Regions from separate parts of the Lactobacillus sp. JM1 genome, predicted to be linked through region 1. Evidence: a T-box and tRNA genes for the amino acid it is inferred to sense, from the RefSeq annotation. Region 1 holds a T-box; the other regions hold tRNA genes.
What was found. A T-box is a leader RNA that pairs with one kind of tRNA and senses whether it is charged. The one in region 1 lies ahead of F3I00_RS06425 (valine--tRNA ligase), so its partner is inferred to be a tRNA-Val.
Positions count from the first base shown of each region.

Region 2: it has a tRNA-Val gene. The T-box ahead of F3I00_RS06425 (valine--tRNA ligase) is inferred to sense a tRNA for this amino acid. The anticodon was not compared.
Region 3: it has a tRNA-Val gene. The T-box ahead of F3I00_RS06425 (valine--tRNA ligase) is inferred to sense a tRNA for this amino acid. The anticodon was not compared.

Region 1 covers NZ_CP044412.1:1,255,621-1,258,866, forward strand. The annotation lists gene F3I00_RS06425 (valine--tRNA ligase) at 1-1,791, opposite strand, end outside; T-box leader at 1,829-2,037, opposite strand; gene F3I00_RS06430 (cation-translocating P-type ATPase) at 2,079-3,246, opposite strand, start outside.
Region 2 covers NZ_CP044412.1:1,640,215-1,643,460, reverse strand. The annotation lists rRNA gene F3I00_RS08515 (23S ribosomal RNA) at 1-1,240, shown strand, start outside; rRNA gene rrf (5S ribosomal RNA) at 1,301-1,417, shown strand; tRNA gene F3I00_RS08505 (tRNA-Val) at 1,423-1,495, shown strand; tRNA gene F3I00_RS08500 (tRNA-Lys) at 1,498-1,570, shown strand; tRNA gene F3I00_RS08495 (tRNA-Leu) at 1,590-1,674, shown strand; tRNA gene F3I00_RS08490 (tRNA-Thr) at 1,676-1,748, shown strand; tRNA gene F3I00_RS08485 (tRNA-Gly) at 1,769-1,840, shown strand; tRNA gene F3I00_RS08480 (tRNA-Leu) at 1,853-1,938, shown strand; tRNA gene F3I00_RS08475 (tRNA-Arg) at 1,948-2,021, shown strand; tRNA gene F3I00_RS08470 (tRNA-Pro) at 2,027-2,100, shown strand; tRNA gene F3I00_RS08465 (tRNA-Met) at 2,129-2,202, shown strand; tRNA gene F3I00_RS08460 (tRNA-Ile) at 2,216-2,289, shown strand; tRNA gene F3I00_RS08455 (tRNA-Met) at 2,321-2,394, shown strand; tRNA gene F3I00_RS08450 (tRNA-Asp) at 2,398-2,470, shown strand; tRNA gene F3I00_RS08445 (tRNA-Phe) at 2,475-2,547, shown strand; tRNA gene F3I00_RS08440 (tRNA-Gly) at 2,565-2,635, shown strand; tRNA gene F3I00_RS08435 (tRNA-Ile) at 2,648-2,721, shown strand; tRNA gene F3I00_RS08430 (tRNA-Ser) at 2,724-2,813, shown strand; gene F3I00_RS08425 (hypothetical protein) at 3,149-3,246, opposite strand, start outside.
Region 3 covers NZ_CP044412.1:1,646,648-1,649,893, reverse strand. The annotation lists rRNA gene F3I00_RS08610 (23S ribosomal RNA) at 1-1,031, shown strand, start outside; rRNA gene rrf (5S ribosomal RNA) at 1,092-1,208, shown strand; tRNA gene F3I00_RS08600 (tRNA-Val) at 1,214-1,286, shown strand; tRNA gene F3I00_RS08595 (tRNA-Lys) at 1,289-1,361, shown strand; tRNA gene F3I00_RS08590 (tRNA-Leu) at 1,381-1,465, shown strand; tRNA gene F3I00_RS08585 (tRNA-Thr) at 1,467-1,539, shown strand; tRNA gene F3I00_RS08580 (tRNA-Gly) at 1,560-1,631, shown strand; tRNA gene F3I00_RS08575 (tRNA-Leu) at 1,644-1,729, shown strand; tRNA gene F3I00_RS08570 (tRNA-Arg) at 1,739-1,812, shown strand; tRNA gene F3I00_RS08565 (tRNA-Pro) at 1,818-1,891, shown strand; tRNA gene F3I00_RS08560 (tRNA-Met) at 1,920-1,993, shown strand; tRNA gene F3I00_RS08555 (tRNA-Ile) at 2,007-2,080, shown strand; tRNA gene F3I00_RS08550 (tRNA-Met) at 2,112-2,185, shown strand; tRNA gene F3I00_RS08545 (tRNA-Asp) at 2,189-2,261, shown strand; tRNA gene F3I00_RS08540 (tRNA-Phe) at 2,266-2,338, shown strand; tRNA gene F3I00_RS08535 (tRNA-Gly) at 2,356-2,426, shown strand; tRNA gene F3I00_RS08530 (tRNA-Ile) at 2,439-2,512, shown strand; tRNA gene F3I00_RS08525 (tRNA-Ser) at 2,515-2,604, shown strand; rRNA gene F3I00_RS08520 (16S ribosomal RNA) at 2,975-3,246, shown strand, end outside.

The sequences.
Region 1 (3,246 bases):
GTCTGGCATGTGAGCAGGTTTTGCATCTTCAGGCAAGTTCATAATTACAAAACGACTTGCATTCCAAATTTTGTTGATAAAGTTCCAAGCAGCAGCTAATTTCTTTGGATCATAACGAGTGTCTTGACCAGGAGCAGTACCGTTTAATAAGAACCAACGTAGAGCATCGGCACCATACTTATCAACAACATCCATCGGATCAACACCATTACCAAGTGATTTACTCATCTTGCGTCCTTGTTCATCTCGCATTAAACCGTGCAAAACAACATCTTTAAATGGACGCTTCTTAGTAAAGTGAAGACCTTGGAAGATCATTCTTGATACCCAGAAGAAAATAATGTCATATCCGGTAACTAAAGTGTTAGTTGGGAAGTAACGCTTAAAGTCTGGATTATCAGTATCTGGCCAGCCTAATGTTGAAAATGGCCAAAGTGCACTTGAGAACCAAGTATCTAGAACATCTGGATCTTGTTCCCAGTTTTCAATATCTTTAGGTGCTTCTTCGCCAACGTAAGTTTCACCAGTCTTCTTGTTGTACCAAGCTGGAATACGGTGACCCCACCATAATTGACGAGAAATTACCCAATCATGAACATCTTCCATCCAGTGGTTCAAAGTACCTTCAAATCGCTCTGGCACAAAGTTAACTTTACCATCAGTCTTTTGATTCTTAAGAACTTCTTCGGCAAGTGGCTTCATCTTAACGAACCATTGCTTTGAAAGTCTAGGCTCTACTTGAACGCCAGAACGTTCAGAGTGACCAACTGAGTGAACAATTGGTTCAACTTTAATTAAGTATCCTTCTTTCTTTAAGTCCTTAACTAGAGCCTCGCGAGCTTCAAAACGATCCATACCAGCATACTTACCAGCTTCTTCGTTCATAGTTCCGTCATCATTCATTACGTTAATTCTTTCAAGATTATGACGGTTACCTACTTGGAAGTCGTTAGGATCGTGCGCTGGCGTAATCTTAACTAAACCAGTACCAAATTCTGGATCTACGTGTTGGTCTTCAATAATTGGAATATGACGACCAACAAGTGGAAGAACTAATTCTTTTCCTACAATATCTTTATAACGCTCATCCCCTGGTGCAACAGCTACAGCTGTATCACCAAACATAGTTTCAGGACGAGTAGTTGCAATTTCAACAAAGCCTGATCCATCTGCAAATGGGTATTTTACATGGTAAAATGCACCCTTATCGTCTTTGTGAATAACTTCAATATCACTAAGAGCAGTTTGTAATTCTGGATCCCAGTTAATAATATATTCACCGCGATAAATTAGTCCTTCGTTATATAATTGAACGAAAACTTTTCTAACGGCTTTTGAAAGACCTTTATCTAAAGTAAATCTTTCTCTTGAATAATCAAGAGATAGTCCCATTTTAGCCCATTGACCCTTGATGATATTTGCATATTCATCTTTCCAGTCCCAAACTTGCTTAACAAAAGCTTCACGTCCCATCTGGTGACGGTCTTTACCTTGTTTACGCAACTTTGCTTCCACTTTAGCTTGAGTAGCAATACCAGCATGATCCATACCTGGAAGGTAAAGAGTATCATAGCCTTCCATTCGCTTAAAACGAATTAATGTATCTTGAATTGCGGTATCCCAAGCGTGTCCTAAGTGTAATTTTCCAGTTACATTTGGTGGTGGAATAACAATTGAATAAGGGTGAGCCTTTTTATCGCCAGATGGCTTAAAAAGATCCTCATCAAGCCATTCTTGATATCTACCTTTTTCAACCTCATTAGGATTATATTTAGGTGCTAAATCTGTCATTAAAATTCCTCCAATAAAAAAGTCCCAGACAATAATTGTCTAGGACGAAATTTTCCGCGGTACCACCTACGTTAAGTATACAATTGTATACCTCTCTTATAAGCGATAACGGTGCTGAAGTGTCCGGATTAACCTACTAAAGTTCAATTAATCAGCTAATCAAGCTACTCGTAAAATTCTGAAGTCTCTCAGCATACTGACTTTTCTCTGTAATACGAATTTACTCCTCTTGATTCCTGCTTTGTTTATAATTATAGCATGAAAGAAAACAAGAGAAAAGGTGAGAATTAACCTCTATTTTCTCTGATTACTTTTACCAACTGAATTAAAACTGTCGGAATAATTGCTAAAATCACGATTAGCCAAACTTCTTGTCCGCTTAATGGTTGAACAGCAAATAAGCCATGAAGTGTTGGTACAAAGAGAATTAAGACTAAAAGTGCAGTGCCCAATGCAAAGGCTGCTAAACTGTACCAATTGTTTTTAAATCCAATTTTAAAAATGCTATGTTGTGAACGGCAATTAAAACCGTGAAGCAAACGTGCAAATGTTAAAGTTGAAAATGCCATAGTACATGCAATTGCAGGACTGTCTTTTAAGCCAATTAAGAATGCAGTAATAACACTTAACGAAATTAAGAAGCCTTGCGTACTGATTTGAGTAACAAATGGTTTATCTAACAAACTAGCTTTAGGATCGCGTGGTTTACGCTTTAAAATATCAGGATTTCCTGGCTCCATTCCGATTGCTAAAGCTGGAAGCGAATCAGTAACTAAGTTAATGAATAAAAGTTGTACTGCAACAAATGGTACTGGCAATCCAGCAATTGAAGCAAATAAAACGGTAATAATTGCCGATAAGTTACCCGATAATAAGTAACCAATCGCATTTTTGATATTTTCATAAACTGTTCTACCATTTGCAACAGCTTTGATAATTGTAGCAAAGTTATCATCAGTTAAAATCATACTTGCTGCATCTTTTGATACTTCTGTACCTGTGATACCCATTGCTACACCAACGTCAGCTTTCTTAAGGGCGGGAGCATCGTTAACGCCATCACCAGTCATTGATACAATATGATCTTTTCTTTGCCACGCGTTAACAATTCTAATTTTGTTTTCTGGAGAAACACGAGCATAAACTGCGACTTTTTCAATTTCTTGGTCTAGTTCTTCATCACTTAAAGCATCTAACTCTAAACCAGTTAAAGCAATATCTCCGTCGTTAAAAATACCAATCTTTTTAGCAATAGCTACCGCAGTAACCTTATGGTCACCTGTAATCATTACCGTTCTGATACCGGCCTCTTTTGCGCGAGCAACGGCTGCGACGCTTTCTTCTCGCGGTGGATCCATTTCTGAAACTAAACCAATGAAAGTTAAGTCTTTTTCAGTATCGGCAGATAACTCCTCATCGCTTTCTTTATATGCAAATGCAAGCACTCTTAAACCA
Region 2 (3,246 bases), 380 kb from region 1:
GAACACTCAGGTGAGCGAGAGAACTCTCGTTAAGGAACTCGGCAAAATGACCCCGTAACTTCGGGAGAAGGGGTGCTGATGGTAAAAGATCAGCCGCAGTGAATAGGCCCAAACAACTGTTTATCAAAAACACAGGTATCTGCAAAATCGTAAGATGACGTATAGGTGCTGACACCTGCCCGGTGCTGGAAGGTTAAGAGGAGAGCTTAGCGCAAGCGAAGGTTTGAATTGAAGCCCCAGTAAACGGCGGCCGTAACTATAACGGTCCTAAGGTAGCGAAATTCCTTGTCGGGTAAGTTCCGACCTGCACGAAAGGTGTAATGATTTGGGCACTGTCTCAACGAGAGACTCGGTGAAATTATAATACCCGTGAAGATGCGGGTTACCCGCGACAGGACGGAAAGACCCCATGGAGCTTTACTGTAGCTTGATATTGAGTATTTGTTAAACATGTACAGGATAGGTAGGAGCCAGAGAAAGTAGGACGCTAGTCTTACTGGAGGCAATGTTGGGATACTACCCTTGTTTGATGGATCCTCTAACTCGCAGAGCTGAGCGTTCTGGAGGACAGTGTCAGGTGGGCAGTTTGACTGGGGCGGTCGCCTCCTAAAATGTAACGGAGGCGCCCAAAGGTTCCCTCAGAATGGTTGGAAATCATTCGCAGAGTGTAAAGGTATAAGGGAGCTTGACTGCGAGAGGTACACCTCGAGCAGGGACGAAAGTCGGGCTTAGTGATCTGGTGGTACTGCATGGAAAGGCCATCACTCAACGGATAAAAGCTACCCTGGGGATAACAGGCTTATCTCCCCCAAGAGTTCACATCGACGGGGAGGTTTGGCACCTCGATGTCGGCTCGTCGCATCCTGGGGCTGAAGTCGGTCCCAAGGGTTGGGCTGTTCGCCCATTAAAGCGGCACGCGAGCTGGGTTCAGAACGTCGTGAGACAGTTCGGTCCCTATCCGTCGTGGGCGTAGGAAATTTGAGAGGAGCTGTCCTTAGTACGAGAGGACCGGGATGGACATACCGCTGGTGTACCAGTTGTCTTGCCAAAGGCATCGCTGGGTAGCTATGTATGGAAGGGATAAGCGCTGAAAGCATCTAAGTGCGAAGCCCCCCTCAAGATGAGATTTCCGATGCGCAAGCAGTAAGACACCTTAAAGACGATGAGGTAGATAGGCTAGGAGTGGAAGCATAGCGATATGTGGAGCGGACTAGTACTAATCAGTCGAGCACTTGACCAAAGCTCAAAGGTTTAGAGCGGAAGATTATATTCAGTTTTGAGTGTAAAAGCTCAGAAAGAGTACGGTGGCGATGGCAAGAAGAATACACCTGTTCCCATGCCGAACACAGAAGTTAAGCTTCTTAACGCCGAGAGTAGTTGGTGGGAAACTGCCTGCGAGGGTAGGCAGTCGCCGTGCTAAATGGAGGATTAGCTCAGCTGGGAGAGCATCTGCCTTACAAGCAGGAGGTCACAGGTTCGAGCCCTGTATCCTCCATTGAGTCGTTAGCTCAGTTGGTAGAGCATCTGACTTTTAATCAGAGGATCGGCAGTTCGAGCCTGCCACGACTCATTGGCCCAGAAAAACTCAAGCGGGTGTGGCGGAATTGGCAGACGCGCTAGATTTAGGTTCTAGTGTTTTCGGACGTGTGGGTTCAAGTCCCACCACCCGTACCATGCCGATTTAGCTCAGTTGGTAGAGCATCTGTCTTGTAAACAGGGGGTCGAAGGTTCGAGTCCTTTAATCGGCATAAAAATTGAATAAAAAAATGCGGAAGTAGTTCAGTGGTAGAACATCACCTTGCCATGGTGGGGGTCGCGGGTTCGAATCCCGTCTTCCGCTTATCATTATCATGCCGGGGTGGCGGAACTGGCAGACGCACGGGACTTAAAATCCCGCGGTTGGTGACAACCGTACCGGTTCGATTCCGGTCCTCGGCATATAATGATGCACCCTTAGCGCAACTGGATAGAGTGTCTGACTACGAATCAGAAGGTTGAAGGTTCAAATCCTTCAGGGTGCACACTTCGGGAAGTGGCTCAGTTTGGTAGAGCACCTGGTTTGGGACCAGGGGGTCGCAGGTTCGAATCCTGTCTTCCCGATTGTAGCTTAAACAGGAAGTTACAGGATGGCGGTGTAGCTCAGCTGGCTAGAGCGTCCGGTTCATACCCGGGAGGTCGAGGGTTCGATCCCCCCCGCCGCTATAGAGGTAAGCTTGGACCTTTAGCTCAGTTGGTTAGAGCAGACGGCTCATAACCGTCGGGTCGTAGGTTCGAGTCCTACAAGGTCCATAGGATCTTGGCTTTTTTTATATAAAAACATCGCGGGATGGAGCAGTCTGGTAGCTCGTCGGGCTCATAACCCGAAGGTCATAGGTTCAAATCCTGTTCCCGCAATATGGTCCCTTGGTGTAGGGGTTATCACGCCTCCCTGTCACGGAGGAGATCACCGGTCCGAATCCGGTAGGGACCGTAATGGCTCGATAGCTCAGTTGGTAGAGCAAAGGATTGAAGCTCCTTGTGTCGGCGGTTCGATTCCGTCTCGCGCCATTAGGAAGCAAGAAGTTGCGGGTATAGTTTAGTGGTAAAACGAAAGCCTTCCAAGCTTTAGTCGCGAGTCCGATTCTCGTTACCCGCTTCAAAGGAAAAGGGGCCTATAGCTCAGCTGGTTAGAGCGCACGCCTGATAAGCGTGAGGTCGATGGTTCAAGTCCATTTAGGCCCATTGGAGATTTACTCAAGTGGCTGAAGAGGCGCCCCTGCTAAGGGTGTAGGTCGGTTTATACCGGCGCGAGGGTTCGAATCTCTCAATCTCCGCTTTGAATTAAGCACATTGGAATATTCCAATGTGCTTTTTTATGTGCTAAGAAAAAGTAGTTATTCAGTATGATAGTAGCGTTTTTATAATAAGAAAAAATTCGCTTATCAAAGAGATTTTACAAATTTTGAGCACATTTATCTTAAAAGCTAAAAAACAACTCTAAATTAGTTATATATGTCTATTTAAGAGTATATTAATAAGTAGTTTAGATCTTATTAAGGGTTTCGCAGGAAAAATGTGATTTTTAACTAATCTTAGATTTTTGCTCAAAAGAAAAATCTTACTAAATCAAGGCTATTATCAGTCTCAAGATTTAGTAAGATTTTTCAATTTATTTATTTTTGGTTTTTAAATCTTTAAGTAATCGAATAATTTCATTATTTTGCTTAATTAAGATCCAGTTTTGTAGCTTTAAAGTCTCTTCAGGTG
Region 3 (3,246 bases), 390 kb from region 1:
GCGCAAGCGAAGGTTTGAATTGAAGCCCCAGTAAACGGCGGCCGTAACTATAACGGTCCTAAGGTAGCGAAATTCCTTGTCGGGTAAGTTCCGACCTGCACGAAAGGTGTAATGATTTGGGCACTGTCTCAACGAGAGACTCGGTGAAATTATAATACCCGTGAAGATGCGGGTTACCCGCGACAGGACGGAAAGACCCCATGGAGCTTTACTGTAGCTTGATATTGAGTATTTGTTAAACATGTACAGGATAGGTAGGAGCCAGAGAAAGTAGGACGCTAGTCTTACTGGAGGCAATGTTGGGATACTACCCTTGTTTGATGGATCCTCTAACTCGCAGAGCTGAGCGTTCTGGAGGACAGTGTCAGGTGGGCAGTTTGACTGGGGCGGTCGCCTCCTAAAATGTAACGGAGGCGCCCAAAGGTTCCCTCAGAATGGTTGGAAATCATTCGCAGAGTGTAAAGGTATAAGGGAGCTTGACTGCGAGAGGTACACCTCGAGCAGGGACGAAAGTCGGGCTTAGTGATCTGGTGGTACTGCATGGAAAGGCCATCACTCAACGGATAAAAGCTACCCTGGGGATAACAGGCTTATCTCCCCCAAGAGTTCACATCGACGGGGAGGTTTGGCACCTCGATGTCGGCTCGTCGCATCCTGGGGCTGAAGTCGGTCCCAAGGGTTGGGCTGTTCGCCCATTAAAGCGGCACGCGAGCTGGGTTCAGAACGTCGTGAGACAGTTCGGTCCCTATCCGTCGTGGGCGTAGGAAATTTGAGAGGAGCTGTCCTTAGTACGAGAGGACCGGGATGGACATACCGCTGGTGTACCAGTTGTCTTGCCAAAGGCATCGCTGGGTAGCTATGTATGGAAGGGATAAGCGCTGAAAGCATCTAAGTGCGAAGCCCCCCTCAAGATGAGATTTCCGATGCGCAAGCAGTAAGACACCTTAAAGACGATGAGGTAGATAGGCTAGGAGTGGAAGCATAGCGATATGTGGAGCGGACTAGTACTAATCAGTCGAGCACTTGACCAAAGCTCAAAGGTTTAGAGCGGAAGATTATATTCAGTTTTGAGTGTAAAAGCTCAGAAAGAGTACGGTGGCGATGGCAAGAAGAATACACCTGTTCCCATGCCGAACACAGAAGTTAAGCTTCTTAACGCCGAGAGTAGTTGGTGGGAAACTGCCTGCGAGGGTAGGCAGTCGCCGTGCTAAATGGAGGATTAGCTCAGCTGGGAGAGCATCTGCCTTACAAGCAGGAGGTCACAGGTTCGAGCCCTGTATCCTCCATTGAGTCGTTAGCTCAGTTGGTAGAGCATCTGACTTTTAATCAGAGGATCGGCAGTTCGAGCCTGCCACGACTCATTGGCCCAGAAAAACTCAAGCGGGTGTGGCGGAATTGGCAGACGCGCTAGATTTAGGTTCTAGTGTTTTCGGACGTGTGGGTTCAAGTCCCACCACCCGTACCATGCCGATTTAGCTCAGTTGGTAGAGCATCTGTCTTGTAAACAGGGGGTCGAAGGTTCGAGTCCTTTAATCGGCATAAAAATTGAATAAAAAAATGCGGAAGTAGTTCAGTGGTAGAACATCACCTTGCCATGGTGGGGGTCGCGGGTTCGAATCCCGTCTTCCGCTTATCATTATCATGCCGGGGTGGCGGAACTGGCAGACGCACGGGACTTAAAATCCCGCGGTTGGTGACAACCGTACCGGTTCGATTCCGGTCCTCGGCATATAATGATGCACCCTTAGCGCAACTGGATAGAGTGTCTGACTACGAATCAGAAGGTTGAAGGTTCAAATCCTTCAGGGTGCACACTTCGGGAAGTGGCTCAGTTTGGTAGAGCACCTGGTTTGGGACCAGGGGGTCGCAGGTTCGAATCCTGTCTTCCCGATTGTAGCTTAAACAGGAAGTTACAGGATGGCGGTGTAGCTCAGCTGGCTAGAGCGTCCGGTTCATACCCGGGAGGTCGAGGGTTCGATCCCCCCCGCCGCTATAGAGGTAAGCTTGGACCTTTAGCTCAGTTGGTTAGAGCAGACGGCTCATAACCGTCGGGTCGTAGGTTCGAGTCCTACAAGGTCCATAGGATCTTGGCTTTTTTTATATAAAAACATCGCGGGATGGAGCAGTCTGGTAGCTCGTCGGGCTCATAACCCGAAGGTCATAGGTTCAAATCCTGTTCCCGCAATATGGTCCCTTGGTGTAGGGGTTATCACGCCTCCCTGTCACGGAGGAGATCACCGGTCCGAATCCGGTAGGGACCGTAATGGCTCGATAGCTCAGTTGGTAGAGCAAAGGATTGAAGCTCCTTGTGTCGGCGGTTCGATTCCGTCTCGCGCCATTAGGAAGCAAGAAGTTGCGGGTATAGTTTAGTGGTAAAACGAAAGCCTTCCAAGCTTTAGTCGCGAGTCCGATTCTCGTTACCCGCTTCAAAGGAAAAGGGGCCTATAGCTCAGCTGGTTAGAGCGCACGCCTGATAAGCGTGAGGTCGATGGTTCAAGTCCATTTAGGCCCATTGGAGATTTACTCAAGTGGCTGAAGAGGCGCCCCTGCTAAGGGTGTAGGTCGGTTTATACCGGCGCGAGGGTTCGAATCTCTCAATCTCCGCTTTGCAGATGTGCTTCATTTTTTAATGGAGCATTTTATTTTCCTTTGATTTAAAGTCTGTAAAGTAATACATGCTGTTTGAGGCAAAGCGAGAAGCTTGTCAAGAGAGCAGAAAGATGATAATATTATAAAGCTGTCATTTGAGAGAGATGAGAAAGAGAAAAAAGCTTGTCAAAACTCAAGAGGCATGATATAATATAAAAGTTGTCACACGGCAACGGTAGTACCTTGAAAACTGAACAAAGTTTCGCTGAAAGTGTGCGGGATATAAAAATCCCAAACAAAAGCGAAGTCAATTCGCAAGCAATAAATTTGAGATAACTCAAAGAAAGTTTTAGAGCTAAACGATAAAAAGCTCATTTTCAAGAAGGAAAATGAGAGTTTGATCCTGGCTCAGGACGAACGCTGGCGGCGTGCCTAATACATGCAAGTCGAGCGAGCTTGCCTAGATGAATTTGGTGCTTGCACCAAATGAAACTAGATACAAGCGAGCGGCGGACGGGTGAGTAACACGTGGGTAACCTGCCCAAGAGACTGGGATAACACCTGGAAACAGATGCTAATACCGGATAACAACACTAGACGCATGTCTAGAGTTTAAAAGATGGTTCTGCTATCACTCTTGGATGGACCTGCGGTGCA